3 regions of the Gordonia sp. HS-NH1 genome follow, and region 1 is predicted to be linked to each of the others. Evidence: predicted binding sites of a transcription regulator. Region 1 holds the regulator's gene; each other region holds the start of a gene.

Region 1 (9,611 bases):
GGCCATGTAGGTGTGGGCGATCCCGGTCGGACACGCGGTGATCGCGACGATCCGCGGCTTCGACGGTGACTGGTCCGGGGTCTGGTCCGAATCGCTACGTACCGGCGAGCTCTCGGCCTTCGCGGTCGACACCGCCGTGTCCGCGGTCGCCGGGGAAGCGGTTGCCGGGGCAGCCGGAGCCGGCGGCGCGGGATCGACGGCCTCGTTGACCAGCTCGATCACGCGCTCCTCGTTCTCCGCCGCGCGCAGCGAGGCCACGAAGTCGGGCCGGACGAGCGAGCGGGCCAGCGAGCTGAGGAGTTTCATGTGCGCGCTGGCACCACCTTCGGGGGCGGCGATGAGGAAGACCAGGTCGGCCGGCCCGTCCGGTGCGCCGAAGTCGACCTTGCGGGACAGTCGCGCCATGGCGAGACTGGCCGCGGTCACCGACGCGGTGCGGGCGTGCGGGATGGCGATGCCGCCGGGAAGTCCGGTCGCGGACTTGGCCTCCCGGTCGAGAGCGGCCCGCGCGAGATCGGCGGGATCGGTGGTCCGGCCGGCCGCGGCGAGCGCATCGGCCAGGGTCGTGATGACGGCGGCGGGATCGCCGCCGGCGTCGACGTCGAGACTCACCGTCTGTGCGGTGATGATCTGCTCGGTCATGGGATGTCCTTCGGTGAACGGGGTGGAACAGGGCGGGGGTATCGGGCGGGCGGTCCGGGTTACGGGATGTGGCGTCAGGTCATGCGGGCGGCTCCCGACAGTTCGGTCACCCGGACGCCGGGGAGGTCGAGGTGGTCGGGAGTCGGAGCCTGTGTTCCCGCCAGTGAGGCAGCCGCGGCGCCATACGCCACCGCAGACCGGAGGCACTCGGCGGGCGAGGCCCCGGTGCTCTGTGCGATGAGGAAACCGGCGAGCGAGGAGTCGCCCGCGCCGACGGTGCTGCGCGGGACGATCGGCGGAGGCGTCGCCGACCAGGCGCCCGACGCGGTGACCAGGACGGCGCCGGCGGACCCGAGCGTTGCCAGGACGTTGCCGCCGATCTCCTCCGCGATCGTGGTCGCGGCCTCCACCACGGGTCCGAGATCGTTGCGGGAGAGAGCGTCTCGGAGTATGGCCGGGTCGGCGCCGGTCAGCTCGGCGAGCTCGTCCTCGTTGGGTTTGATCAGGTCGACGCGACCGGCGACGACGGCACGGAGCGGAGCGCCGGAGGTGTCCACCGCGACCCGGCATCCGGCGAGGACGAGGTCGTCGGCGATCGAGCGGTACCAGTCATCGGGAACGCCGGGCGGCAGCGAGCCGCAGAGGGTGACCCAGTGCGCGGAGTCGGCGTGAGCGCGGACGAGTCCGACGAGTGCTTCGCGATCCTGCGTCGTCAGGGCGACGCCCGGCGCGTTGATCTTGGTGGTCGTCCCGTCCGACTCGGCGATGGTGATGTTGGAGCGGACCTCGCCGTCGACGGGCACCGCGTCGTAGGGGAGTCCGAGGTCGTCGAGTGCGGTGCGCAGCGGATCGCCCGACCGGGCGGGGAGCAGGGCACGGGTGGACAGACCGGCGGCCGCGACGACGCGGGACACGTTGACACCTTTGCCGCCGGGTTCGGTACGGACCACGCCGGCACGCTGCACCTCGCCGCGGGCGAGCGGTGCGCCGAGTTCGAGGGTGCGGTCGAGGCTCGGGTTCGCGGTGACCGTCACGATCATGCGATCACCACCTCGACGCCGCGCGCGGACAGGGCCGCCGAGAAGGCCGGGTCGATCCCGGAGTCGGTGATGAGGACGTCGACGTCGTCGAGCCCGGCGAACGAGGACAGATCTTCGCGGTCCATCTTCGAGCTGTCGGCGAGCACCACGACGCGTTGTGCGGCCGCCACCATCGCCGCCTTCACCGCCGCCTCGTCGGGGTCGGGGGTCGACAACCCGTGGGACTCGCTCAGACCGTTGGTGCCGAGGAACGCGGTGGTGACGCGCAACCGGCGGAGTGCGTCCACCGTCTCGACGCCCACGGTGGCCTGGGTGAGACCGCGGACGCGTCCGCCGAGAGCATGGAGGCCGTCGGGATGGGTGCCGGCCAGCAGACCGGCGATGGGCAGGCTGTTGGTGAACAGGGTGAGTCTCCGATCCGGCGCGGTGGCCTCGGCGGCGCGGTAGGTCGTGGTGCCGGCGTCGAAGAGCACGGAACCGCCGTCCGGCGGCAGGAAGCGGATCGCCGCGCGGCCGATCGCGGTCTTCTGTTCGATCTGGCTCGACTCGCGCTCGTCGATCCCGAGTTCGCCCAGAGCCCGCATGACCTCGGCGCGGACGGCACCTCCGTGGACACGCTGCAAATGCCCGGCACGCTCCAGAACGGCGAGGTCTCGACGGACGGTCTCGCTGGTGACGTCGAATTTCTCGGCGAGCGCGGCCACGGATGCCCGCCCCGCGACGCGCACCTCGTCGACGATCGCCTGTTGTCTCTCCTCGGCGTACACATCGCTCCGATCTGAAGGTTCCAGCCACCCCGCTTGTTGAGGCGTGTGGGATTGGATGTTGTAGTAATTGTGTTTACGCCTGTTTGTGTTGACAAGTCAAGCACTTTTTGTAACGGTGGTCACATCGATAGTCGAGTGAGAGGCAAGACGATGGCGCAGATCCTGACAGGGACCCCGGTGGTCGGCGGACTGGCGCACGGTCCGGCGCTGTGGCCGGGCGAGCGGCCCGATCACTCGCCGGAGACGCTCGGCGTCGGCGTGGAGATCCCCGAGGAGCGCCGCGCCGACGAGGTGACGCGCTTCGCCTCGGCTGCCGGGGCCGTCGCTGCGCGACTGCGCACGCGCGCCTCCCAGAACACCGGGGTGGCCGCGGAGGTGCTCGCGGCGACCGCGGGGCTGGCCGAGGACCGGGGATGGATCGGTTCCGCGACGGCGCTCATCACCAAGGGCGCCTCCGCCGAAGCCGCGGCCGTCGCGGCCACCGAGCAGTTCGCGGCGGTGTTCACCAAACTCGGCGGGCTGATGGCCGAGCGGGTCACCGATCTCAACGACGTCCGCGACCGCGTGCTCGCCGAACTGCTCGGCCTGCCCGAGCCGGGTGTGCCGACACCGCAGGTGCCGTCGGTGCTGCTCGCCGACGATCTTGCGCCCGCCGACACCGCCGGCCTCGACCCGGCGAGCACGATCGCGCTCGTCACCCGATTGGGCGGCCCCACCAGTCACACCGCGATCATCGCGCGGCAGCTGGGGATCCCATGCGTCGTCGCGGTCACTGATCTGGCCGAGATCGAGCCCGGCACAACCGTTCTCGTCGACGGAACAACCGGTCGCATCGAGGTCGAGCCCGATGCGGACACGGCCCGGGCACGCGTCGAGGAGGACCGGCGACGCGCCGAGGTCGTCGCCGGCTGGACGGGTCCGGGGCGCACCGCCGACGGCGTGGGTGTGTCAGTGCTCGCCAATGTCGCCGACGGATCGTCGGCACGGGCCGCGGCCGGACACCCCGTCGAGGGTGTCGGACTCTTCCGCACCGAACTCGCCTTCCTCGAACGCGCAGACGAACCGTCGGTGGACGAGCAGGCCGGGATCTACCGTGAGGTCCTCGGTGCTTTCGACGGGCGGAAGGTGGTGATACGCACCCTCGACGCCGGCTCGGACAAACCGCTCCGCTTCGTGACGCATCCCGACGAGTCCAATCCGGCGCTGGGGGTCCGTGGGGATCGAATCGCCCTGGCGCATCCCGAGATCCGCGCACATCAGCTCGACGCGATCGCGCTGGCCGCCGTCGGCTCGAAGGTCGCGCCGTGGGTCATGGCGCCGATGATCGCCTCGCCGGCGGAGGCGCGGGTGTTCGCCGCGGAGGTCCGGGGTCGGGGTCTGGTCGCGGGGGTCATGATCGAGGTGCCCGCGGCGGCGATCCTCGCCGAGGCCGTGCTCGCGGAGGTGGACTTCGTGTCCATCGGTACCAACGATCTGACGCAGTACACGATGGCGGCCGATCGGATGTCGGCCGATCTCGCCGGGCTGACCGACCCGTGGCAACCCGCCGTGCTCAGCCTGATCGCGGGTGTTGCCGCCGCGGGTGTCCGACAGGGAAAGCCGGTCGGGGTCTGCGGTGAGGCGGCCGCCGATCCGAATCTCGCCTGCGTCCTCGTGGGTCTCGGGGTGACCTCGCTGTCCAGTGCGCCCGCCGCGGCCGCCGCGGTGGGGGCCAGGCTCGGTGCGGTGACCACACAGGACTGCCGTGCTGCCGCCGACGCCGCGCTGGCCACGTCCGATCCTGCCGCGGCGCGCGAAGCGGCCGCGGCAGTGCTCGACCGTTCGGTCGGCGGAGAGGTCAGATTCGCCGCATCACGGTGACGACCTTGCCGAGGATCACGGCGTCGTTGCCCGGGATGGGATCGAACAGTTCGTTGTGCGGCATCAGCCACACGTTGGCGCCCTGACGCTTGAAGGTCTTCACCGTGGCCTCGCCGTCGATCATCGCCGCGACGATGTCGCCGTTGTCGGCGACGTTCTGCTGCCGGACCACCACCCAGTCGCCGTCACAGATGGCCGCGTCGATCATCGATTCGCCCACGACGCGCAGCAGGAACAGCGAGCCCTCGCCGACCAGCTCGCGAGGAAGCGGGAACACGTCCTCGACCGCCTCCTCGGCCAGGATCGGACCACCGGCCGCGATACGACCGAGGACCGGCACGAAGGTCGGCTCGGGTAGTTGACCGGCCGAGGGGGTCTCCGGCGACGGCGGCTCGCTCGGGGCGATGTTGACCGCGCGGGGCCGGTTCGCATCTCGCTTGAGCAGGCCCTTGCGTTCCAGCGTTCGCAGCTGGTGGGCGACCGACGATGTCGAGGCGAGCCCGACCTCGTCGCCGATCTCGCGGATGCTGGGCGGATAACCGCGCTCGCGAACCGAGCGGCGGATCACCTCCAGGACCCCGAGCTGTCGCGGGGTGAGTGAGGCCTCGGCGGCGGCGACGTCGATCGGGGCCTCGTCGTCGACTCCCCGCGCTCGGCCGCGCCTGTCGCCGGTGTCACTCATGTTCAGTTCCTCTCGTCTTCGGAACGTGCAGGTAGATGGCCCGTGGGATGTCCGGTGGGGATGTTCAGCCGGGTCCGAGCCTAGCGGAGTGCGACCCTCACCTCAAACATTTGTTCGATGTGTCGCGAGACTTTGTCGGTGCGCCGTGCTACAAATTCGAACATCAGTGCATCGAACACCTGATCGAAGTTCGAACACCGACAGCACCACACACCACACCAGAAGATCTCACCCAGAGGATCTCGCACCGAACACTCGGAGGGCACCATGCGCACCGACACTCTCGTCGCTCCCGTCCGTACCGACCGTCCCGACACCGTTCGGGCGCGTACCGATCGCGCCGATCGCGTCCGGACCCGTGCCCCGCTGTCCGACGGTCGCCGCCCGGTCGACAACCGGCCGGCAGGCAACCGTCCGGCGGGCGGGTCACCGCTGACCCCGCGTGTCGGCGCCACGAGCTGCGGCTCGGCGGTGGGGTCCAGGGGCCGGGGCCCTCTCGCGCCGGATGCCGCGGTGTTCCGTCGCCGTCGCCGCACCGCGGTGGCGGTCCTCGCCGGCGTCGGGCTGGCGTTCGTCGTGTGGGTGTTCGGCGTCGTCGGCCAGAACTACTCGGACTCGATGACCCCTGCCGCCGTGAGTGCGGAGGTCGTCCACGTGCGCGCGGGGGACTCCCTGAGCACGATCGCCGGCCGGGTGGCGCCGGAGATGCCGCGCGAGATCGTGATCGACGAGATCGTCGCGATGAACGATCTGCCCACGAGTGCGCTGCAGGTGGGCCAGCCCCTGCTCACCCCCCGGTACCGCTGAGGCCGGGCGGTATCCTCGATGTCACAGGGGCCGGCCGAGAAGCGGCGGGGCGCACGGATTCGGTGCGTTCCAGCGTCCCGCGACCTGCGTGAGGACACGATGCGCTGCCCCTTCTGCAAGAACGACGACACCAAGGTCATCGACTCGCGTGTCGCAGACGAAGGGCAGGCCATCCGACGCCGCCGCTCGTGCGTGGAGTGCGGCCGCCGTTTCTCGACCGTGGAGAGCGCCGTGCTCGCCGTGGTCAAACGCAACGGTGTGACCGAGCCGTTCAGTCGCGAGAAGGTGATGCGCGGTGTCCGACGCGCCTGTCAGGGCCGACACGTCGCCGAGGACGCACTCGCCCAGCTCGCCCAGCAGGTGGAGGACACCGTGCGCGCCAGCGGATCGGCCGAGATCCCCAGCAACGAGGTCGGTCTGGCGATCCTGGGTCCGCTCCGCGATCTCGACGAAGTGGCGTACCTGCGGTTCGCCTCGGTGTACCGGTCGTTCGACTCGGTGGAGGATTTCCAGCGCGAGATCGACGACCTGAAGTCGGCGTCCGGCGGGCGGGCCGACACCGTCTCAGCCGAGCCGGTCCAGAGCTCGTAGGACCCGTTTCTCCGAGACGGGAAACGCGGTACCGAGACGCTGGGCGAACAATCCCACGCGTAGTTCCTCGACAAGCCACTGCGCTTCGTCGTCGACGATCGCCCGTCGGTGTTCCGGCACCTGTTCGAGTCGTTGGGCCCACCGTTCGACTACTCGATCGATGACCGCCACACCGGCCTGGTCGCGCGATGCCGACCCGGGCAGCGCCTCCAGACGTGCCTGCGCACCTTCGAGGTAGCGCGGCAGGTTCTCCAGGTGCCGTCGGGCGGTGGCTGCGACGAATCCGTCGAACACGAGGTGGTCGATCTGCTCGGCGACGTCGTCGGCGGCCAGCGAACCGGCGTGCCGGTCGATCGCCGCCCGGACCGGCGCCATTCGTTCGAGCGCCGCGACGGCGAGCGAGAAGTAGTCCGGTGCGGCCTCGGTGATCCGTGGCCGGATACGCTCCAGGAAGCCCGAAAATGCCTGTGGTGAGCGAAGAGCCGTCAGCTCGGCGTCGTCGACGCCGGCGACGGTGTCCCGGATGGCCCGTCGTGTGCAGTCGGCGAGCAGCGCCTCGGTGTCCGCATACGGGCTCTGGCTCAGGGCGAGTCGGGCCGCCGGGCCCAGGGATCCCGCGATTCGCTTGTGCAGCGGTGGTATCGCCAGATCGAGGAGGGCGACGATGCCGCGACGCAGCAGCCGGTCGCGGGTCTCGGGAGTCGCAGCGTCGACGGCGAAGACGCCTCGCGTGCGTCCCTTCTCGTCGGACACCGCGTCGATCGTCGGGTACCTGGTCAGCCGTTGTCCGGCGACGTCGACCGTCTTCTGGTCGGCGAGCGTGCCGATCCCGTCGGCGGTCCAGTTCCGGTACAGCGTGCGTGACACCGTTCTCGGTGCCGCCGGCGTCCGGGTCTGCTGTAGCTCGGACAACGAGTCGGCCCGGGCGATGATCTGTCCGGATCCGTCGGCGACCGCGAAATGCATCCGAAGGTGTGCCGGTACCCGGTCGGTGTCGAAATCGGCTGCGGTGACCGTCATCCCGGTGATCGCGGAGAGTTCGCGAGCGAGCCCCGCGGTCAGCGGTTCCTTGCGCGGGGTGAGCCGGCCGAGGGCCGCCTCGGCGAACCGTTGGGCGGGGGACATGCTCTTGCGCAGCTGTTTCGGCAGGGTCTTGACCAGCGCGGTGGCCAGTTCGGTACGCATCCCGGGGACCGACCAGTCGAAGCCGACCGGGCGGATGTGGGGGAGCAGTGCCTGTGGGATGACGACCGTGACCCCGTCGTCGGGTGCGCCGGGCTCGAACCGGTACCGCAGTTCGAGTCGTGTGTCGCCCTGCTGCCATGCGCCGGGGTAGTCCGTCGGAGCCACCTCGGTGCCACCCGTGACGTCTTCGGGACGCAGGTCGAGCAGATCGGGCTCGGCGCGCCGGGCCTTCTTCCACCAGGTGTCGAAGTGACGTGCGGAGGTGATGTCGGGCGGTAGGCGCCGGTCGTAGAACTCGAAGAGCTGATCCTCGGTGATCACGAGACCGCGGGTGCGCGTGCGGTTCTCGACATCGGTGGCGGCGTCGAGGAGATTGCGGTTGCGCTCGAAGAACCCGTGTTGCGTCCGCCAGTCACCCTCGACCAGGGCGTGCCGGATGAACAACTCGCGCGAGACCTCCGGGTCGATGGGGCCGTAGTCGACGCGCCGACGGGCGACGAGGGGGACCCCGTAGAGGGTGACGCGCTCGTAGGCCATGGCCGCGCCGCGTCGGGCGGACCAGTGCGGCTCGCTGTGGGTGCGTTTGACCAGGTCGCCGGCGAGGCGCTCGGCCCACAGGGGATCGATACCGGCGACGGTGTGCGCGAAGAGCCGCGACGTCTCCAGGACCTCGGCGGCCATGATGAAGGCCGGCGGCTTCTTCGCGAGGGACGAGGCGGGGAAGATGAGCAGTGTCGTGTTGCGCGCGCCGGTGAACTCGCGGCCCTCGGTGTTGCGGGCGGCGATGTTGCTCAACAACCCGGACAGGATGGCCCGGTGGACGGCGTCGGCGTCGAGCTCGGTCGCCGCGACCGACCAGTCGAGGTCCTTGACGATCTCGGTCAGCTGTCGATGGAGGTCCTGCCATTCCCTGATGCGCAGGAAGTGCAGGTACTCACGCTCGCACATCCGACGGAAACCGCTGCTGGACATCGCTTTACGCTGTTCGCCGAGGTATCGCCACAGCTCCACGTACGACAGGAAGTCCGACTGGGGCACGACGAAGCGCCGGTGCTGGGCGTCGGCGGCCTCGCGGTGTTCGGCAGGCCGTTCCCGGGGGTCGGGGAGGGACATCGCGGCGGCGATGACGAGAAGGTGATCGAGGCAGCCGAGCTCGTGCCCGGCGATGAGCATCCGGGCGACCCGGGGATCGACCGGAATCCGCGACATCGACCGGCCGATCGGGGTCAGTCGCGGGGGGCCGCCCTCACTCGGGACGGTGATGGCGCCGAGTTCGGTGAGAACACCCATCCCGTCGCGGATCGCCCGGTCGTCGGGCGGTTGGACGAACGGGAACTCGGCGATCTCACCGAGCTTGAGGGAGGTCATCTGCAGGATGACGGCGGCGAGATTGGTGCGCAGGATCTCCGGGTCGGTGAACGCAGGCCGGGACTCGAAGTCGTTCTCGCTGTAGAGGCGGATACACACACCCGGCGCGACGCGACCGCAACGACCGGCGCGCTGCCGGGCGCTGGCCTGCGACACCGGTTCGATGGGAAGGCGATTGACCTTCGTCCGGGTCGAGTATCGACTGATCCGGGCGGTGCCGGTGTCGATGACATACCGGATGCCGGGCACGGTGACCGAGGTCTCGGCCACATTGGTCGCCAGCACGATCCGGCGCCCGTCGGAGGGGGCGAACACCTTCTGCTGCTCGGCGATCGACAACCGCGCGTACAGCGGCACGATCTCGGCAGCCGGCCCCTTGCCGCCGACGGTGCGGCGACGCAGCGCGTCCGCGGTCTCCCGGATGTCCCGTTCGGTGGGCAGGAACACGAGGATGTCGCCGCGGCCACCCGCCCACAGTTCGTCGACGGCGGCGTCGATGCCCTGGATCTGGTCGAGGTCGGCGTGTTCGCCACCGCCGGCGTCGTCACCGTCGTCGGGCCGCTCCTGCAGGCTCAGCGGACGGTAGCGGATCTCGACCGGATAGGTACGGCCCGACACCTCGATGACGGGGACCGACGCCGAGGGGGTGCTGAAATGCCGCGCGAACCG
Region 2 (9,611 bases), on a different contig from region 1:
CGTTCGCGCCGCAGGTCCTGGAGGCCCTGGGCACCGAGCCCCTCGTCGACGTCCGTTCCCCGCAGGAGTACACCGGCGAGCGCACGCACATGCCGGACTACCCGGAGGAGGGCGCGCTGCGCGGCGGGCACATCCCGACCGCCATCTCGATCCCGTGGGCGAAGTCCGCTGCCCCCGACGGCCGTTTCCGCAGCCGCGCCGAACTCGACGAGATCTACGCCGGGCTCGACCCGAAGACGCCCACGATCGCCTACTGCCGCATCGGTGAGCGGTCGAGCCACACCTGGTTCGTGCTGACACATCTGCTGGGGCACACCGCGGTCCGCAACTACGACGGATCGTGGACCGAGTGGGGCAACGCGGTGCGCGTGCCGATCGCCGTCGGCGAGGAGCCGGGCGCCGTTCCCGGCACCGAGTGAACCCGACCGCACGATGAGTCTGCCTCCAGCCCTGGCCGAGATCGTCGACGACTTCGGCGCACTCGACGACTCCGACAAGGTCACGCTCCTGCTCGAGTTCGCCGGCGAATTGCCGGACATACCGGCGCATCTCGAGCAGGATGCGATGGAACCGGTACCCGAGTGCCAGTCGCCGGTCTTCCTGTCCGTCGACGCCGCCGACCCGTCGTCGGTGCGGCTGTATTTCAGCGCTCCGCGCGAGGCGCCGACGACCCGCGGTTTCGCCGCCATCCTTCATCAGGGACTCGACACCGCGTCGGCGCGCGAAATCCTCGACGTGCCATCGGATTTCTATTACGACCTGGGACTCGGCAGCGCCGTGAGTCCGCTGCGCCTGCGGGGTATGGCGGGCATGCTGGGCCGCATCAAGGCGCAGGTTCGCGCCCAGGTGCCCGACACGCCCGGGGCATGAAGTTCATCCAGATCCGCGACGAACCCATCGCGCCCGGCGGTCTCGTCGAGTGGACGCCGTATGTGCCGGGCGGACTGGGTAATTGGGACTACGACTCGCGCCTGACCTCGCACAATCACGAGCAGCATCTGCGGGCGGCGTTCGAGTACCGGGTCCGCACGCGTCGCGAGGGCGGACGTGAGGCCTGGCTCGGGTTGAGCATCGAGTTCGACGAGCCGCTGTCGATCCCGGCCATCCGGTCGGTGCTGACCCAGTGGATCGACCGGCACGAGGTGCTGCGTAGTCACGTCGTGATCAAGGGCTCCGGCCTGCAGCGGCTGACCACCGCGCCGGGGACCGTGAAACTCAAGATGGGCCGGGTCGGCTGGTACGCCGAGTCGGGTCCGCTCGTGGAGCAACTGGCGGGCTCGTTCGATCGCGCCACCGCGCCGCTGCACTGGCCGGCCTACCGGTTCGCGACGGTCGGACGCGAACGCTCGTTCACGCTCCTCTTCGCCGCCGATCACTCGCTGGTCGACGGGTACTCGCTGATCATGGCCCAGCAGGAGCTGGTGTCGATGTACCGGGCGGCGCGGGAGCATCGCGGCGCGAATCTGCCCGAGGTCGGCAGTTATGTCGACTTCAGCGCCGCGGAACGCCGGCTCGCCGACCAGACCGGGCGCGATCATCCGGCCGTCGGCCTGTGGTCGGAGTTCCTGGCCGCCGGCAACGGTGACATGCCCGGCCTGCACACGGCTGACCCGGCCAACGATCACCGCACCCCCGACGATGTCGACACGGACGCGGCACTCCCCCAGGAGTCGCTGTGGGGTGTGGTCGCCGACGACGCGACGGCCAACCGGTTCACCGCGATCTGCTCGGAGGCCGGCGGCACGCTGACCGCCGGAGTGCTGGCGGCCTTCGCCGTGGTGCACCACGAACTGACCGGCGATCGGCAGTTCCGTTGTGTGCTGCCGCGGCACACGCGCGACGACGCCCGCTGGCTGACCTCCCTCGGCTGGTTCGTCGGGGTCGCTCCCTTCTGTCTCGACATGTCCGACTCCCCGACGTTCGACCAGGCCGTCGTCCGATCCACCGCCGCGCTCAAGCACGGGCGTCAGGGCGCTTCGCTGCCGTTCCTGCGGGTGGCCGACCTGATCGGGCACGAGGGTGGCCCGCGGTTCGTCATCTCGTTCATCGACACGCGCTATGCACCGGGCGCCGGGGCCGCCGACGCGGGGCGTGCGAAGGTCCTCCGCAGTCACAGCTATTCGCCCGACGAGGTGTACATCTGGATCAACCGCACCCCGTCGGGACTGCGGTACTCCGCCCGGTTCCCGCGCGAGTCGCCGCTGCGTGAGCTCGGCGTCACCGCCTCGGCGAACACTCCGGGTGCACAACATGAGGGAAACGTCACATTTCCCGCCGCCGAGGCCCGTTCCGAAGACGGTTGGGCGATCGACCCGACAGGTGGTCCCGTCCACGCCTACCTGCGTGCTTTCGCCGAACTGGTCCGACGCCTCGGTGATGCGAGCACATTCTCTCCGGCGTTGTGACCCAGGGCTCCACCGAACGATTGCTCGGTGGGCTAGGGTATTGCCCGGAAGGTCGCGACACCTGCACCGCGAAGGTGTCGCATCGCCCTCGCCGTCCGCATCCCGGCCGGTGACGGCGGGCCGCCAGACTTGACCGACGTCCGCCCAACGTGTCGCGTGCGCTACCGCGTCGTGCACCTGAGTACGAGTAAGGCCCAGGAGAACAAGTGCCCAGTACCTCTGCGAACACTCCGTCCGCAATCAGCAAGGTCCTCATCGCCAACCGTGGCGAAATCGCTGTCCGCGTGATCCGCGCCGCCCGGGATGCAGGCATCGCGAGCGTCGCGGTGTACGCCGAGCCCGACGCGAACGCACTGTTCGTCAAACTCGCGGACGAGGCTTTCGCACTGGGCGGGCAGACATCGGCGGAGTCGTACCTGGTCTTCGACAAGATCCTCGACGCGGCCAAGAAGTCCGGCGCCGACGCGATCCACCCGGGTTACGGCTTCCTGTCGGAGAACGGCGACTTCGCGCAGGCCGTCATCGACGCCGGGCTGATCTGGATCGGTCCGTCCCCGCAGTCGATCCGCGACCTCGGCGACAAGGTGACCGCGCGCCACATCGCGCTCAAGGCCGACGCACCGATGGCCCCCGGCACCAAGGATCCGGTGAAGGACGCCGACGAGGTCGTCGCCTTCGCCCAGGAGCACGGCGTGCCGGTCGCCATCAAGGCGGCATTCGGCGGCGGTGGACGTGGCATGAAGGTCGCGTACACGATCGAGGAGATCCCGCATCTGTTCGAGTCGGCCACGCGTGAGGCCGTCGCGGCGTTCGGTCGCGGCGAGTGCTTCGTCGAGCGCTACCTCGACAAGGCCCGCCACGTCGAGGCCCAGGTCATCGCCGACCAGCACGGCAACGTCATCGTCGCCGGCACCCGCGACTGCTCGCTGCAGCGTCGATTCCAGAAGCTGGTCGAGGAGGCCCCGGCCCCGTTCCTGACCGACGAGCAGCGCACCAAGATCCACGAGTCCGCCAAGGCCATCTGCCGCGAGGCCGGCTACTACGGCGCCGGCACGGTCGAGTTCCTGGTCGGCAGCGACGGGCTGGTCTCGTTCCTCGAGGTCAACACCCGCCTGCAGGTGGAGCACCCGGTCACCGAGGAGACCGCGGGCATCGACCTGGTGCGTCAGCAGTTCCGCATCGCCAACGGCGAGAAGCTGGAGATCACCGAGGACCCGACCCCGCGCGGTCACGCCTTCGAGTTCCGCATCAACGGTGAGGACGCCGGCCGCAACTTCCTGCCCGCCCCGGGACCGATCTCGGTCTACAAGGAGCCGACCGGCCCCGGCGTCCGCGTCGACTCCGGCGTCGTCGAGGGTGACGTCATCGGCGGCCAGTTCGACTCGATGCTGGCCAAGCTGATCGTCACCGGCGAGACCCGCGAGCAGGCGCTGGAGCGTTCGCGTCGCGCACTCGCCGAGTTCGAGGTCGAGGGCCTGGCGACGGTCATCCCGTTCCACCGGCACATCGTCTCCAACCCCGCCTTCATCGGCGACGGCGAGAAGTTCGACGTCTACACCAAGTGGATCGAGACCGATTGGGAGAACCCGATCGAGCCGTACACCGGCGGCGAGCCCATCGAAGACGACGAGGCCGCCCCGCGGCAGAACGTCGTCGTCGAGGTCGGCGGCCGTCGCGTCGAGGTGTCGCTGCCCGGCGATCTCGCCCTCGGTGGCGGTGGCGGCTCGGCCAACGGCGTCGTCCGCAAGAAGCCGAAGGCACGTTCGCGCAAGAAGGGTGGCGGCGCAGCCGTTTCCGGCGACGCCGTGGCAGCTCCGATGCAGGGCACCGTCGTCAAGGTCGCCGTGGAGGAGGGCCAGGAGGTCGCCGCCGGCGATCTGGTCGTCGTCCTCGAGGCCATGAAGATGGAGAACCCGGTCACCGCCCACAAGGACGGCGTCGTCACCGGCCTCACCATCGAGGCCGGTGCTGCCGTCACCCAGGGCACGGTGCTGCTCGAGCTGAAGTAAGACACACCGCTCCCTCGCTGCCTGAGGTGCGAGCGCCCCTGCTCCCTGAGGTGCGAGGAGCGCAAGCGACGAGCCTCGAAGGGCGGGCGTACAACAAGGCAATGCAACCAGTCGAGATCAACGCCGGGACGTGGTATCTGCGTGCGCTTCGTGCGGACGAGCGGATCACCGACGTCCCGGCGTTGTCTCATCTCGAGGTCGACGACCCCGCCGCGTACGTCGCTGCGGCGCAGCGTGACTGGGAGTCGGAGACACGATTCGTCTGGGCGATCTGCATCCCCACCACCGGTGAGCTCATCGCCCTGATCGGGGTCACGCCGAACGGCTCGTCGGGCCGCCTGTGGGGCGAGGCACGCGACGGCTACGACGAGGCGCTGGACACCGCCGTCGGGCCGGTCTCGAGGTTTGCCGAGGGTGCACTCGGTCTGGTTGTCGGGCAAATGCTGTCGCGCGGGATCGGCTGAGACGCGGAGTCAGCACACGACCATTCGTCGTACCCGGGGCGATCTTCGTCCATTCGGCGATCTGCGCGCCGCTTCAGATGACCCAGGTCTTGCTCACCGCCGAACGTTACGGTCAGCAATCTCCGCAGGTCGTCTTGATCCAGGAAAGGTCGTACCGGGTTTCTCCTCGGTCGCCGCAGAATTCGCATACGGTGCTCGACTCGTCGGTTGTCGCGTCGACCAGGAGCTCGCAAAGGCTCCACGTGAAATCGTCGACCGAGTTTCCGTAATTGAGGTAGCAGCGCAAAACCCCGAACTTCTCTTTGATCTGCGCGTAGGTGAAGTCGTCGGTGACGGCTGAGAGCCGGCGATGGAGGCGAACCAAGAGCGGATACCAGCCGGCGTTCACAGTGCAGCCGACTGCCGGGGACGCCATCGCGGCGGGGAGTCGGACGGGTTCGGGCGCCATCAGGCGACGCCTCGCTCGGCCTCCGCGGGCCCCTCGAAATCCACGCCCGTCAGTGGGCTCATCGAGTCGATCGCAGACGATGAATGGCGGTGTCGATGGGAACGGCACATCTCTCCGGTCTCGCGCACGATGCCCGCGCGAGCGCCGGCCTCGGCCGAATCAATGAATTCTGCGAGGGCTTTCGAGTTCACCATGTCGCCTCCTCTCGGTTCGGCCGAGTTGACCTGTCGGCTTCCGTCACCAGAATGCGACGCGGCACCGACATCCACCACAACGATCGCCGTCCGATTGCGACGAGTCACCCCACGATTGATGTCACTGGCCCCGAGTAGGTTCTCGGCGTAGGAATGGACGACCGAGACAGAACGTCAGGGAGGAGGTGCCGCGTTGGGCACGTTCACGAACGATCACTGGATCGACTCGTCCGGCGAAGGCTCCGATCGGTTCACTCGGATCATCGCCGAGTTGCAGGAGCAGTCGCTGATCCCACACTCGACATCCGGCGAATCAGCCAGAGCTCTCGCGTGGGAGTTGGTCGACCGGCGCGATCGGATCGCCGCCGAGTTGTGGGACTGCCGGACATCGGGAATCTCTGTGCCGGTTGGGAAGACGGCACTCCGCTTGGCATCCGGAGCGCTCTACGACGCCGAGCAAGCGGTGGTCGACGAACTCGTCTCGCGGATCCCGGCGAGAGCGGTTCATGAGCGGATGAACTCCGCCGCCTACCTGGCAGCGGATATCGACGCTGCGACAGCCGAGGCCGCAGTGCTCGACACACATGAATCCGTCGGTCGGGCAACGCAGCACGAGGCCACCGATACCGAACTGCTCGGCGATCCCGCCGACTACGCCGGAATCGACCCCATCGAGGACGTGGCGATTCCACCCCGGATCGAATGGACCGAAGCCGACCGCAAGGCCGTGCTCGACGAGGCCATCGGAACGTACGGAATCGCTGCCGGCGAGTGGTACTCGGTGGAATGGCCGCCGACGGAGGGCTCCCTGTGGGACCCCGGATACCTCGTCACCTCGGACTGGGAGCCATGCGACGAACACGCCGACGATCCGGACAGTGACGCAGCACTCGACTGTGTCCGATGCGAAGACTCGGTCACCACTGAGGTCGAAGCGATGGCCGTCTGGAAGTTCACGACCAGGTTGACTCACCACCGAATCGGGTTCGACAGCAACGGTTCTCTGATCGTCGATCGGGTGGCGGAGGAGATCGACCCGACATTCGAGGTACGCGAGATCACGCAGGACCCACGCCTGATCCGCATCGGCCTGCCACGCGGACATCGCTGACCTCGATCTGAGGATGACCTGTCGGTGCGTCGTGGTTGCATCATCGGATATTCGAAGGAGAAACAAATACACCCTTGACTCGAACATATATTCGAGTATCGTGGAGGTATGTCATCGGGGGCGGGGGCCGGGTCCACTACATCTGTGGACCCATCACAGGAGTCGGTCGAGCCGCGCTTTCGTCCCGACCATGAACTCTCCGCTGCCGAACTCGTCGAGGTCCTCAACCACTGCGCGGGTTTGGCGGCAGCGTCGGCGCATCGAATGATGGTCGTTGCCAGCCTCATTCACGACGAACGCGAGATGGACTACGCGCAGCGGCGCGCCGAGACGCACAGCGGCGAACTCGACTCCATCGAAGCCTTCGAGCACCTGTCCGCGCGGGTGGCCGCTGGTGAGAATCCCTACGAGCAGTTCGGGCCCAACGGTCTCGAACAGGCCATCGCCGAAGTCGGTGCCACCCTCACCGTGACGCCGGCCGAGGCGAAAGATCTCATCGAAGCCGGCGACGCACTGCGCTACCGACTCTCCTTCACCGGACACGCACTCGCGTGCGGTCGAATCGACAAGCGCCGCTTCCTCATCGCCCTCAAACGCACCGACCTCATCACCGACGACGAAGAGATGCAGACCGTCGACGCCCATCTCGCCGAGGCGATCTTCGCCCGCGCACCGATGTCCACGGCCCGGTTCACCGCCATGGTCGATTCCATCGTCGCCAAGTGGGCACCCGACGCGATCCGCCGACGCAAGGAGCGAGTGAAATCCGACCGCAAGGTGACCGTCACCCCCGACCGGTTCACACCCGGGCAGTCCCGGATCTCCGGCACGCTGCCCACTGCTGATTCCGCCGAGTTCGACGCCCGCCTGACGGCGATGGCCACCGCGGTCCACGCCGGTGACCCTCGAAAGTTGGCCAACCGCCGAGTCGATGCTCTGAAAGCGCTCGCGCGGGGCGAAGCTTCTATCGCGTGCGAATGCGACGACTGCCGACCTGCCGCAATGGACATTGAAGCCAACACCACCGGCGACGTCGACGCAGCGACAGTGGACACCGCCGACCACACGACTGAGGCACCCGCGCGCCACTCCGGGAACGATGACACCGACACCCCGGACAGCGACACGGTTGTCGCCGACCCTCCGGGTCCGGACGCGTCGCCGTCGTCATCGCCGGCGCCGCGCGCGACCTTTCACATCGTGGTCAACCTGTCGACCCTGATCGGTCTAGACAACGACCCCGCATTCCTCGACCGCCACGGCATCCTCGACGCCGACACCGCCCGGCAGCTGCTCGCCGAAGCCCGACGCACCTACATCCATCCCGCACCGAACCCCGCCGCGCCCGACGCGCCACCGGTATCGCCTCCCGAGGCGGACAGTTCGACAACGCGGTACACCCCGTCGAAGAAGCTCCAGGCCCTGGTGCGTGCCGGCGAACTGTGCTGCACCTTCCCCGGCTGCAACGCCCCGGTCTGGCAGATCGACCTCGACCACACCGAACCGTTCGACCACACCGACCCGCGGCGCGGCGGCCCGACCGATGCACGCAACCTCGCTAGTCGCTAACAACACCCCTTCCGGTGGCCGGATCAGGCTGCTTCGTGCCTCTGCTCGCAGTGTCTTCGTCGTCATCGACGGGCTTCACTGGAACTGCGCCGGAGAAACGGCCACCGGCCATGGGCGTATCGAAACGGGTCTGTCTCCGCCGTGAATGACGGATCGTTTGGTCAGGGCAGGGCAACCTATTTCGACGCCGATGGTTCCGGGCGCACCTATATGGCTGGTGTAGGTCCGGGGCGAGACGAAGTCGGAGCCCGGCGCCGGCACCGCGCGCGAGTGCGCCTTGAAAATAAAGTAGAGAATGTCCTCAAAAATATCGTCAGGCATCCTAATACGGTTCACCATCTTGCTAGCCGGACGAGTGCATCCGCGTGATACCAGCATGCGGATCCGTCATCCAGGCGAACAGGGATAGATCCCAAACGGTCGGGTTTGCCGATCACATAGCCAAACGCTGGCACCGCCGCTGCGTGCCGTGCGCGCACGATGACTTTGTCCCCGTAGCGCCAGCCGTCATGTCTCTCCGTGATGTCAGGAACCTCCCCTCAGTCCGTGTGTCGTTCCTGCCCGGTGGGCACTGCGGCAGGAACGACACACGGGGTGGCTACGCGCTGGTCGACAGATATGTCGTGTGGGTTCGCATGCATGCCGCGAGGCCTTCGGGGCCGAGTTCGCGCCCCAAACCGCTCGCTTTGATACCGCCGAATGGCGCAACCGGGTCGAGCATGTAGTAGTTGACACCTACCGTGCCAGATTCGATCTGCTCGGCGATCTGGATACCGTGAGCCTCATCTGCGGTCCACACGGTGCCGGCCAACCCGTATGCCGAATCGTTAGCGATCTGAACCGCCTGACCGACGTCGTCGTATGGCATCAGAGCGAGTACCGGTCCGAACACTTCTTCTTGCGCAAGGGGACTCGACGGATCAACATCCGAGAAGAGGGTGGGTTGTACATACCAACCACGATCGAGGTGGGCCGGCCGACCGCCGCCGGCAACAACGCGAGCGCCGTCGTCCTTGGCTCTTGCGATGTGTGCCTCCACCCGGTTGCGGTGCGCATCAGTGACCAGTGGCCCGACCTGTGTACTCGGATCAAGTGGATCGCCGATGACAGCACCATTCACGAGTCCGGCGAAGACCTCAAGCGACTCGTCGAACCTGTTGCGAGGGACAAGAATTCGGCCATTCAGCACACAGGTCTGACCGTTATTCAGTAACGTCGCCTGAAACAGTCCTTCGATGTTCGCAGTGAGGTCAGCATCGTCGAGGATGATCGCTGCCGACTTTCCCCCGAGCTCGAGGGTCACTGGGCGGAGTAACTCACCACAGGTCTTTGCGATTTGGCGGCCGACGGTGGTCGATCCGGTGAACGTGACCTTGTCGACGTCTCGGTGTGACACGAGGTAGGAGCCAGT
Region 3 (9,611 bases), on a different contig from region 1:
ACCGCCCGCGCACGCGGCGTCCACGTCGCGACGAATCTCCGGTAGGCGGCGGCATCGGCTGCGCCACAGGCATTCTCGATCGACGCGCAGGTGGCGTCGAGGTCACTCCGGAAGATGATCGGCGGGGCCGTCTCGGTCGCCGGGACGAATGCCCACGGGTCGCAGTCGACGTATCGCAGGCCGTGCGCGGCCAGGTCGAGGTCGTCGAGGACGGGGGAGTGCCGGATCATCAGGTGCGACGACGACCCGCGGTCGACCCGGTGTCCGGGGAACCGTTCGACGGTCGAGACGGCGCCGCCGGGGATCTCGTCCCGCTCGAGGACCTCCACCTCCCGCCCGGCCTGCGCCAGATAGGCCGCGGCGATCAGGCCGTTGTGGCCCCCGCCGATGACGACGGCGTCGCGCCGCGTGCCGTGCATCGCTAGCTCCCGGTTCCGGTGCGTCGGGCCGCGGCCGGCGGTTGCAGCTCCAGCGGGAGCGGGCGTCCGAGGAAGGCGAACGGACGTGGGTCACCGGTGAAGGTGAAGTGACGCAGGACGTCGGTGAATCCCATCCGCCGGTACAGCGACCATGCGCGGTTGTCCTCGGCGGGGATCTCCGGTGTCGAGAGCAGGACGTGGCGCTCGGGGCGGTCGGCGAGGAGCCGGGCGAGCAGCCCCTGTCCGATCCCTCGTCCCTGGGCGGTCGGATGCACGTGTAGCTCGGTGAGTTCGAAGTAGTCGCGGGCGATCGCTTCGACCATCTCGGGCGGCCGGCCCGTCTGGCGGAGGCCGAGCCGCAGCTGCTGATTCCACCACTGGCCCGTCGCGCCGGTGTAGCCGTAGGCGATGCCGACGAGCAGGTCGTCGGGTCCGATGCCGACCGGCGGACCGACCCGACGTCGCGCGGCCGGCATGGTTCGCGCCTCGTACGGGCTCACGGTCTCGACCGCGCCCACCGCACGCCATCCGGGCCGGGCCATGTGCTCGCGCCAGAGCCCGGCGCGGTGGATCTCGGTACCGCGCGGATAGTTCATCGCGGTCACGTAGATCTCCAGTGCGGGCTCGAGCCAGGCCCGGGCGTCCTGGCCGGTCAGGCTCACCAGACGGATCGTCAACGGACTCCCGTTCTCTGCGTCGTCATCCTGTGGGGCGTCGTCGGCCCGCGTATTCCGGTCGCCGGCGCGGGGGCGGCGGAGCCGTCCTCTCCCGGGCATCGCATGGCGGGCCACTTCCGGGAATTGTCCTCTCGATGATGCACACTCGGCAGGAATCGGGTCGCAGGTGGTGGCGTTGTACTTCGCGGCGGTGGTTTCGGGTCACAGATGTCTTGAACCCCGACGCCGGGCTAGCTATATTGAACTTGTCGAACGGATGTTCGATGAATGTGCCTCCGCAAGCTGTTCGCGCACATCCACGACACGGTCCGGCGGTGGACGAGGGAAGCGTCTGCCGCCGGACGACAAACTTCACGCACGAGGAGGAGAACGCCATGGCCAGGCATCGCAGCGCCACAGCTCTCACCCACGCGGTACCCGTCGATCCGGTGATGGTCGGCCGCGCCCGCGACCTCCTCGAGCGTGCGCACCTGCTCCTCGACAACGCGGACGGCGTCGAGGACGGCGCCGAACGTTTCCGTCAGCTCTATCTGGTGGCCCTTCGCGCGTCGGGTGCGGCCCTTGCCGTCCACGAGCCGGTGGGGACCATCCGGCGCAAGACGTCGAACGCCTGGACCCGCATCGGCGTGGTCGCACCAGAGCTGGCGCCGATCGCCGCCCGGTTCGCCTCCCTCTCGCCGGTTCGGATGAAGATCGAGTCCGGCATCATCCGTACGGTCGATCCCGACAGTGTGGCGGGGATGCGACTGCTCGTACTCGATTTCTCCCGACAGGTCGAGACGATGGTCATCGCCTATGAGCAAGGAAAACTCGGTTCCGACGCCCCTCAGATCGGGGCTACGGCGTGAATCCGGCCACACTTGGTCGGTTATCGCACCGGCCTGTCATCCGCAACGGCGAGTAATGGTGGTCGCGGTCGATTTCACCTCGTATCATGGGACGATATAGGCGCAGACGCCTTTCCGGTCGCGGGTGACCTTCGTCGGCGTCACGGATCAGTAGAAGGAGGGTCGGTGCCACTTTCGGAGCACGAGCAACGCATGCTCGAACAAATCGAGAGCGCGCTGTACGCGGAAGACCCCAAGTTTGCGTCCAGTGTCAAGCGTCGACGTCTTGGGAGGTCGAGCGGTCGTCGTCGCCTGCAGGCGGCAGCGGTCTTCGTCGTCGGCCTGGTGATGCTGGTCGGCGGACTCATCGTCGACATCACCATCGGCGGGTTCCCGATAGTGAGCCTGCTGGGCTTCCTGGTGATGTTCGGGGCCGGCCTCTTCGCTCTCTGGGGGGACAGCGGCACCGCAGACTCCGGTTCGTCGGCGCCCAGGGCCGGGAAGAAGCAATCCGGGCCGTCCGGCGGCGGCAAGCGCAAGCTGTCGGAACGCATGGAAGAGCGATTCAATCGCAGGTTCGAGCAGGAGTGATCCGCTGATCTCGACTCCGCGTTCGTCGATCGGCTGACCGACCCCGGCGACAACCGCGTCGCCACCGCGACAACCGCATACGACAAGAGCCGCGTACCCCACGGGTACGCGGCTCTTTCATGCTGCCGTTCGCCGCCTGTGCACGGGACGGACCATGCGGCGCACGATCGACGGGATTGGACGCCCAGTCGACGGATCTGGACGCACAGTCGACGGGATCGGACGCACAGCCGATGGATCTGGACGCACAGTCGACGGATCTGGACGCACGGTCGGCGGTCCCCACGACGCCCCACCGGCGTTCCCCGCTTCTCCCCACACGGGCGCCCCACTATGCCCCACCTTCGCATTTGTCCCGGTCATTCCAGCCCCTCTGGTAACGCCAGACGCCCCTTGCCACGGGTACGAGCGCAGAATTCCGTCGGCGACGCGCCGCGACACGTGCTTCACTTGCCGCGTTTCACTGCTCTGAACTGCGAATTTGTTGAGCGTGGGGGAATCGGGGGGTGGTGGGGGTGGAAAGTGGTGGAAAGTGGGGTACTGTGGCATCACTGGGTGAAGCGGTCCACCACAGCGCAGGAAGCGCAGATCCCGGTGGGCAGGAGGTGTCGACGTGTCCGTGCGATTCGTCGGTACCTACACGCCCAAGTTGGATGACAAAGGGCGGCTCACGTTGCCCGCCAAGTTTCGCGATGCACTGGCAGGAGGGGTAGTGGTCACCAAAGGCCAAGATCACAGCTTGTCGGTGTACCGGACCGAGGAGTTCGATGCGATAGCGGCACGGATCGTCGAGGCGTCCCGAAACGACCCCGATCTGCGTGCGTTTCAGCGAACGTTCTTCGCCGGTTCGGAAGAGCAGCGACCGGACGGTCAGGGCAGGATCAGCCTGTCCGCCGACCATCGCGTGTACGCGGGACTGTCGAAGGAGTGCGTGGTGTTCGGCAGCCTCGATCACCTCGAGATCTGGGATTCGGCCGCGTGGAACGAATACCAGACCCGGCACGAGGAGAACTTCTCGGCCGCCAACTCCGCGGCACTGAACGCGGTGCTGTAGCCGGACACCTGCGCCGGTTGCCGACAAGACACAGACCGAAGAGACAGCAACCGATGGGCGAGTTCGGTGCCCAGAGGCTTCGGGTGGCACGAGGCCCCGGCCCGGTGGCGACCCTGGCGTACTTCCCCAACGCCAGGTGCGCGATCGGGTCGGGACCCCGCTCCATCCGACCGCCTGCTCTCGCCGACCCGAAGCAACCGCCCACCGCCGATACCGCACACATGCCGATGGGGGGTCTTCATCATGGTCGATGCAGGTGACGAACCGCGCCGGTCCGGCGAGTTCGGGCACGTACCGGTGATGGGCGCTCGCATCGTCGAACTGCTTGCCCCGGCCCTGGATTCCGACGATCCGCGGATCTTCCTCGACGCCACCCTCGGCGCCGGCGGACACAGTCAGCTCGTTCTCGAGTCGTTTCCGAACGCCCGGGTGGTCGGCATCGACCGAGATGCCTCGGCGCTCGAGATCGCTCGTGAGCGACTGAGCCCCTACGCCGACCGGATCTCGCTGCACCAGGCGACGTTTCACGAGATCGGCGAAGTGATGGACGCGGCGGGAGAATCGGCTCTCGACGCCGCGCTGTTCGATCTCGGCGTGTCCTCGATGCAGCTGGACCAGGCCGGGCGCGGATTCGCCTACGCGGTGGACGCGCCGCTGGACATGCGGATGAACGCCGACGATCCGCTCACCGCCGCCGACGTGCTCAACACGTACTCGCACGGCGAATTGGCCCGTGTCCTCTCCGATTACGGGGAGGAGCGCTTCGCCGGCCGGATCGCATCGGCGGTGCTGCGGGAGCGTGACAAGGAGCCGTTCACGACAAGTGCGCGTCTCGTCGAATTGCTCTACGACGCGATACCAGCCGCCACCAGACGGACCGGTGGACATCCGGCGAAGCGGACCTTCCAGGCGCTGCGCATCGAGGTCAACCACGAATTGGACGTCCTGCGTGAGGCATTGCCCGCGGCCCTGGACTCGCTCGTGGTCGGCGGTCGGGTCACCGTGATGAGTTATCAGTCGCTGGAGGACCGGATCGTCAAGCGCGAGTTCGCCACGCGCACGTCGTCGACGTCGCCTCCCGGGCTGCCGGTCGAATTGCCCGGTACCGCACCAGAATTCCGTCTCGTCACGCGCGGCGCCGAACGGCCGGACGAGAACGAACTGGCCACCAACCCGCGCTCGGCGCCGGTTCGTGTCCGCGCGATCGAACGAGTCGAGAAGAAGGGCTGAGCATGACCATCCTGCACGAGGCCCCGTCGCGTGCCGACGACGACCGCGACTCCCGACGGTCACGCCGGACCCGCATCGAGTCCGAGCGGGCGACCCGATCGCGCGCCGCCCAACGCGCACTCGACCGGCGCCACCGGCGCACCGCGGCAGGTCGTGCCGCACCGTCGCGTCGTACCGGCGGTGGACTGTCGATGACCGGGGTGTCCCTGCGAGAGCGATTGCAGCACACCCCCTTCGTCGTACCGGTCATCGCACTGCTGGTGCTCGGGCTCGGCCTCAGCCTGTGGCTGTCGACCAAGGCGGCGCAGGACTCCTACAAGCTGGGAATCGAGCGCACACAGAATCAGTCCCTCATCGATCAACGCGACGCCCTCAAGCGCACCTATGAATCCGGCAATTCGGCACCCGAATTGTCCGACAAGGCAGCGCGTCTCGGCATGATCCCGGCCGACAACCCCGCCCGCATGATCGTCGACGACCCTCGGCGGCCGCGAGTGGTGGGCAAGCCGGTACCGGCCTCCGGCCGACCGATGGGGAGTCTGAACCCCGACACCGCACCGGATCCCGCGGACCAGGTCGACCCGAGCCGGGTCGATGACTCGATCGGTCTGGGTGGACGGTCGGGTTCTGACGGGCCCGACGCGGTTCCGACGACCACCCCGCAGCCCACACCATCGCAACCGACCGGCGGACAACCGGCGCCGTCGCAACCCGCACCGTCGCAAACCGCCCCGCCCGGCGCGAATCCGCTGCCGTCCGGGACCGATTCGGTGCCGTCCGGAACGAGCGTGGTTCCGCCGGCCGCGTCGTCGACGCCGACTCCCGCGCCGAATGTGGTGCCCGCCCCGTGAGTTCATCGGCGGCCCGGCACGCAACGTGCGCCGGGTCTCCGGCGTCATCTCCAACCCGCCGGGGTCAAATCCGGTGTAACCACGTTGAAGCGGTGAACAATTGACGACCATGACACGTGCGACCTTCGAGCGGCTCGGCGCGGGGCCGGCACGACCGGGACGCCGCCCCGGGCGGCGGCCCGCCGCGGGGTCGGGGGGACCGAAGCGTCCGGGGACCGGCGGACGGAACGGCCGGGGACCGCAGACCTTCGTGTTCCGTGCGCGCGCGGCGGGAGTACTGGTACTGCTCGTGGTTCTCGCGGTCGCGGTCAAGATGATCGTCGTGCACACCGTGCAGGCCGGGGCGATCTCCGCCGAAGCGGCGCAGCAGCGCGAGTACACCCAGGTGCTCACCGCCAAACGCGGAGCGATCCTCGACCGCAACGGGCGGCCGCTCGCCTACACCGACGAAGCCAGATCGTTGACGTTCCTGCCCAAGGCCGTTCGCAAGACGATCGAGGAAGAGCATCGCAAGAATCCGGCTCTGCCGGACGTCGACACCAGGCTCAAGGAGATCGCGAAGGGGGTGTCGGTGGCCCTGGGCGGGTCGATCAGCGAAGCGGATCTGCTCGAGAAGGTCACCGGCGAGGACACTTTCGTGTACCTGGCCCGCTCGGTGAGCCCCGATGTCGCGTCACGGATCACCGAGGAGTTCCCCGAGGTCGGCGCGGACCCGCAGAGCATCCGTCTCTACCCCGGGGGATCGCTGGCCGCGAACGTGGTCGGTGACGTGAACTACGACGGCAACGGCCTCATCGGACTCGAGGCGTCGCTTGACTCCATCCTGTCCGGAACCGACGGTTCGCGGACCTACGACCGCGGATCGGACGGCGCGATCATCCCCGGCAGCATGCGCAACGTGCATCCGGCGCTCAACGGTGCGACGGTGCGGCTCACCCTCGACTCCGACATCCAGTGGTTCGTCCAGAGTCAGATCATGAAGGCCAAGCAGGCATCTGGTGCGCAGGGGGCGTCGGCGGTCGTGTTGGACGCGAGGACCGGCGAGGTGCTGGCGATGGCGAACGACGGGACCTTCAACGCGTCGATCCCGCTGTCCGAGCAGCCCGATGCCGAGTTGGGCAACCCCGCCGTCACGTCCCCGTTCGAACCGGGCTCGGTCAACAAGCTGATCGCTGCCGCGGCGGCCGTCGAATACGGGATCACCCGGCCGGAGACGGTTCATCGGGTACCCGGGAGCATCCAGATGGCCGGTGTGACCGTGCGCGATGCGTGGCCGCACGGGGTCGAGCCGTACACCACCACCGGGATCTTCGGTAAGTCGTCGAACGTCGGCACCCTGATGCTCGCGCAGCGGATCGGTGAGGAGCGCTTCGCCGACATGGTCAAGAGGTTCGGTCTCGGACAGCGGACCGGGGTGGGACTGCCGGCGGAGAGCGCGGGGGAGGTGCCCGCACTGAGTCAGTGGTCGGGCGGTTCGTTCGCCAACCTGCCCATCGGGCAAGGGCTTTCGATGTCGCTGTTGCAGATGACCGCCATGTACCAGGCGATCGCCAACGACGGGCTGCGTATCCCGCCGCGGATTCTGTCCTCCGAACAGCGCGACGGGTCGACACCCGACCAGCGGGCGCGGCCCCAGCCGGTCCGGGTCGTGAGCGAGTCCACCGCGCGCACCGTGCGGGACATGTTCCGGTCGGTGGTGCAGGACGATCCGACGGGTGAACAGCAGGGCACCGGCACCAAGGCGGCCGTCGACGGCTATCAGGTGAGCGGCAAGACCGGCACCGCGCAGCAGGTCGATCCGGCGTGCGGCTGCTACTCGAACTCGCGCTACAACATCACGTTCGCGGGCATCGCCCCGGCCGACAACCCGCGCTACGTCGTCGGCATCATGCTCGACAACCCCCGGCGCAGTTCCGACGGGTCGGGCGGTCAGTCGGCCGCTCCGCTGTTCTCGACCATCACCTCGTGGATGCTCCAGCGCGCCCAGGTGCCGCTGTCGACGCCGACACCGCGACTGACCCTGACCGCGCGGTAGTCCGGCGGCGGCCGCCGCCGACCGGTCGGGCGATCCGGACACGTGTGGCCCCGGGCGCACCGTGTGCCGGGACCGTCCGGGCGGGTCGGTATCGTGAGTGCGATTCCGTGCCCCCGGAGAGGGCCGACGCATCGTGCGGCCCGCCCCATCCGATGTCGCGCCACCGACCCCGGCACCGATCCGTCACGCCCGACCAGCACCGGCCGGCACCAGCGAGCACACCCCGCTCGCGCAGCGCAGAACCGCGAGAGAAGAACCGAGGAGGCGAGGAGCACCGATGGCGTCTCGTCGACGATCACAAGACCCGCGTGGTGGACCCATCCGTCCCAGCGACGTCACGCCGACACTTGTGTCCGTGCTGTCCACCGCCACCGGGGCCAGGCTCGACCTCGTCGGCGGCGCCGACGCCGAGTCGACCGTGACCGGGGTGACGCTGCGTGCCCAGGAGGTCCGGCCCGGTGATCTGTTCGCCGCACTGCCCGGGTCGAGCACGCATGGCGCGCGATTCGCCGACCAGGCCGTGGCGGCCGGTGCGTCGGCCATCCTCACCGATCCGGCCGGCCGGGCCGAGCTGGCCCGCGTGCTGCCGCCGGAGACCGCCGTCGCGGTCCTCATCCATCCGGCGCCGCGCACGGTCCTCGGCAACGTCAGTGCGCGCGTCTACGGCAACCCGTCGCAGCGGCTCAAGCTGATCGGTGTCACCGGCACGTCGGGTAAGACCACCACGTCCTACCTCGTCGAGGCCGCCCTGCTGGCCGCCGGCCACTCCGTCGGACTGATCGGCACCGTCGAGACGCGCGTGAACGGCGTCGCCCAGCCGAGTTCGCTGACCACCCCGGAGGCGCCGACCCTGCAGGCCCTGCTCGCGGCGATGCTCGAGGACGGCGTCGACATCGTGGTCATGGAGGTGTCGAGTCACGCGCTGGCGCTCGGCCGCGTCGACGGTGCGCATTTCGCGATCGGCGCGTTCACCAACCTCTCGCAGGATCATCTCGACTTCCACCAGACGATGCGCGCCTACTTCGACGCCAAGGCGCAGCTGTTCGTCCCGTCCGCCCCCACCCATGCCGTCCGGGCGGTCGTCTGCGTCGACGACGAGTGGGGTCGACGGATGGCCGAGCTCGCCCGGCGGCCGGGAGAGTCCGCCCATCTGCAGCCGGTCACGGTGTCCACCGGGCCGACGCCGGCCCACTGGCACGCGGGTGAGTCGTCGCTCGATCCCGACGGTTCGTCGCGCACACCGTTCTCCGAGCCGGACGGCACCCACGAGCTCCGCATCCCGCTGCCCGGCCGGTACAACGTGGCCAACGGTCTGCTCGCCGTCGCCGTCGCGCACGCCGCGGGGGTGTCGGTGCCGACCGCGCTCGAGGCGGTGGCGTCGGTGAGCGTGCCGGGACGGTTGCAGCGCATCGACCGCGGACAGCCCTTCCTGGCCCTGGTCGACTACGCGCACAAACCGGGAGCGGTCGACGCGGTGCTGACGACCCTGCGCGGGCAGTCGACCGGACGGGTCGCCATCGTCATCGGTGCCGGCGGCGACCGGGACACCGGGAAACGTCCGCTGATGGGGGAGGCCGCCGCGCGCGGCGCCGAACTCGTCGTCGTCACCGACGACAACCCCCGCACCGAAGATCCGGGCGCGATCCGCGCCGAGGTGCTCGCCGGGGCGCACGCCGTGCCGGTGACCGAGCGACCCCGTGACGCCGAACCCGTCCGCGAGATCGGCGATCGCGCCGCGGCCGTCGAGGCGGCGATCGCGTGGGCGCAGCCCGGTGACATCGTGCTGGTCGCCGGCAAGGGACACGAAGCAGGTCAGGAGATCAACGGCGTGAAGCATCCGTTCGACGACCGCGAGGTCGTCGCCCGTGCGCTGGAGTCCCGCGCGGCGACATCGTGGGCGACGGGGACCACCCGCGCCCCCGGGGGC

Evidence for each region. The regulator LexA, encoded in region 1, represses DNA repair genes until DNA is damaged. The targets are predictions, from matches to a motif close to CGAACANNTGTTCG.
Region 2: AMD30_RS06240 (DUF222 domain-containing protein) is a predicted target of LexA. The motif match lies at 6,712-6,725, and genes of this name have one in related genera.
Region 3: AMD30_RS14740 (SAV_6107 family HEPN domain-containing protein) is a predicted target of LexA. The motif match lies at 1,346-1,359, and genes of this name have one in related genera.

What each region holds. Positions count from the first base shown of each region.
Region 1 is NZ_LIYC01000002.1:299,361-308,971, reverse strand. It holds gene AMD30_RS03235 (PTS fructose transporter subunit IIABC) at 1-642, opposite strand, end outside; gene pfkB (1-phosphofructokinase) at 717-1,682, opposite strand; gene AMD30_RS03225 (DeoR/GlpR family DNA-binding transcription regulator) at 1,679-2,449, opposite strand; gene AMD30_RS03220 (phosphoenolpyruvate--protein phosphotransferase) at 2,600-4,309, shown strand; gene lexA (transcriptional repressor LexA) at 4,287-4,991, opposite strand; gene AMD30_RS03205 (LysM peptidoglycan-binding domain-containing protein) at 5,259-5,798, shown strand; gene nrdR (transcriptional regulator NrdR) at 5,898-6,389, shown strand; gene hrpA (ATP-dependent RNA helicase HrpA) at 6,363-9,611, opposite strand, start outside.
Region 2 is NZ_LIYC01000005.1:119,269-128,879, forward strand. It holds gene AMD30_RS06200 (sulfurtransferase) at 1-419, shown strand, start outside; gene AMD30_RS06205 (SufE family protein) at 433-870, shown strand; gene AMD30_RS06210 (condensation domain-containing protein) at 867-2,405, shown strand; gene AMD30_RS06215 (acetyl/propionyl/methylcrotonyl-CoA carboxylase subunit alpha) at 2,612-4,414, shown strand; gene AMD30_RS06220 (GNAT family N-acetyltransferase) at 4,516-4,878, shown strand; gene AMD30_RS06225 (hypothetical protein) at 4,991-5,326, opposite strand; gene AMD30_RS06230 (hypothetical protein) at 5,326-5,520, opposite strand; gene AMD30_RS06235 (hypothetical protein) at 5,714-6,631, shown strand; gene AMD30_RS06240 (DUF222 domain-containing protein) at 6,740-8,200, shown strand; gene AMD30_RS24975 (hypothetical protein) at 8,276-8,521, opposite strand; gene AMD30_RS06245 (aldehyde dehydrogenase) at 8,799-9,611, opposite strand, start outside.
Region 3 is NZ_LIYC01000020.1:37,522-47,132, forward strand. It holds gene AMD30_RS14730 (phytoene desaturase family protein) at 1-419, opposite strand, end outside; gene AMD30_RS14735 (GNAT family N-acetyltransferase) at 422-1,096, opposite strand; gene AMD30_RS14740 (SAV_6107 family HEPN domain-containing protein) at 1,471-1,944, shown strand; gene AMD30_RS14745 (DUF3040 domain-containing protein) at 2,110-2,514, shown strand; gene mraZ (division/cell wall cluster transcriptional repressor MraZ) at 3,128-3,568, shown strand; gene rsmH (16S rRNA (cytosine(1402)-N(4))-methyltransferase RsmH) at 3,812-4,798, shown strand; gene AMD30_RS14760 (hypothetical protein) at 4,801-5,649, shown strand; gene AMD30_RS14765 (peptidoglycan D,D-transpeptidase FtsI family protein) at 5,759-7,684, shown strand; gene AMD30_RS14770 (UDP-N-acetylmuramoyl-L-alanyl-D-glutamate--2,6-diaminopimelate ligase) at 7,962-9,611, shown strand, end outside.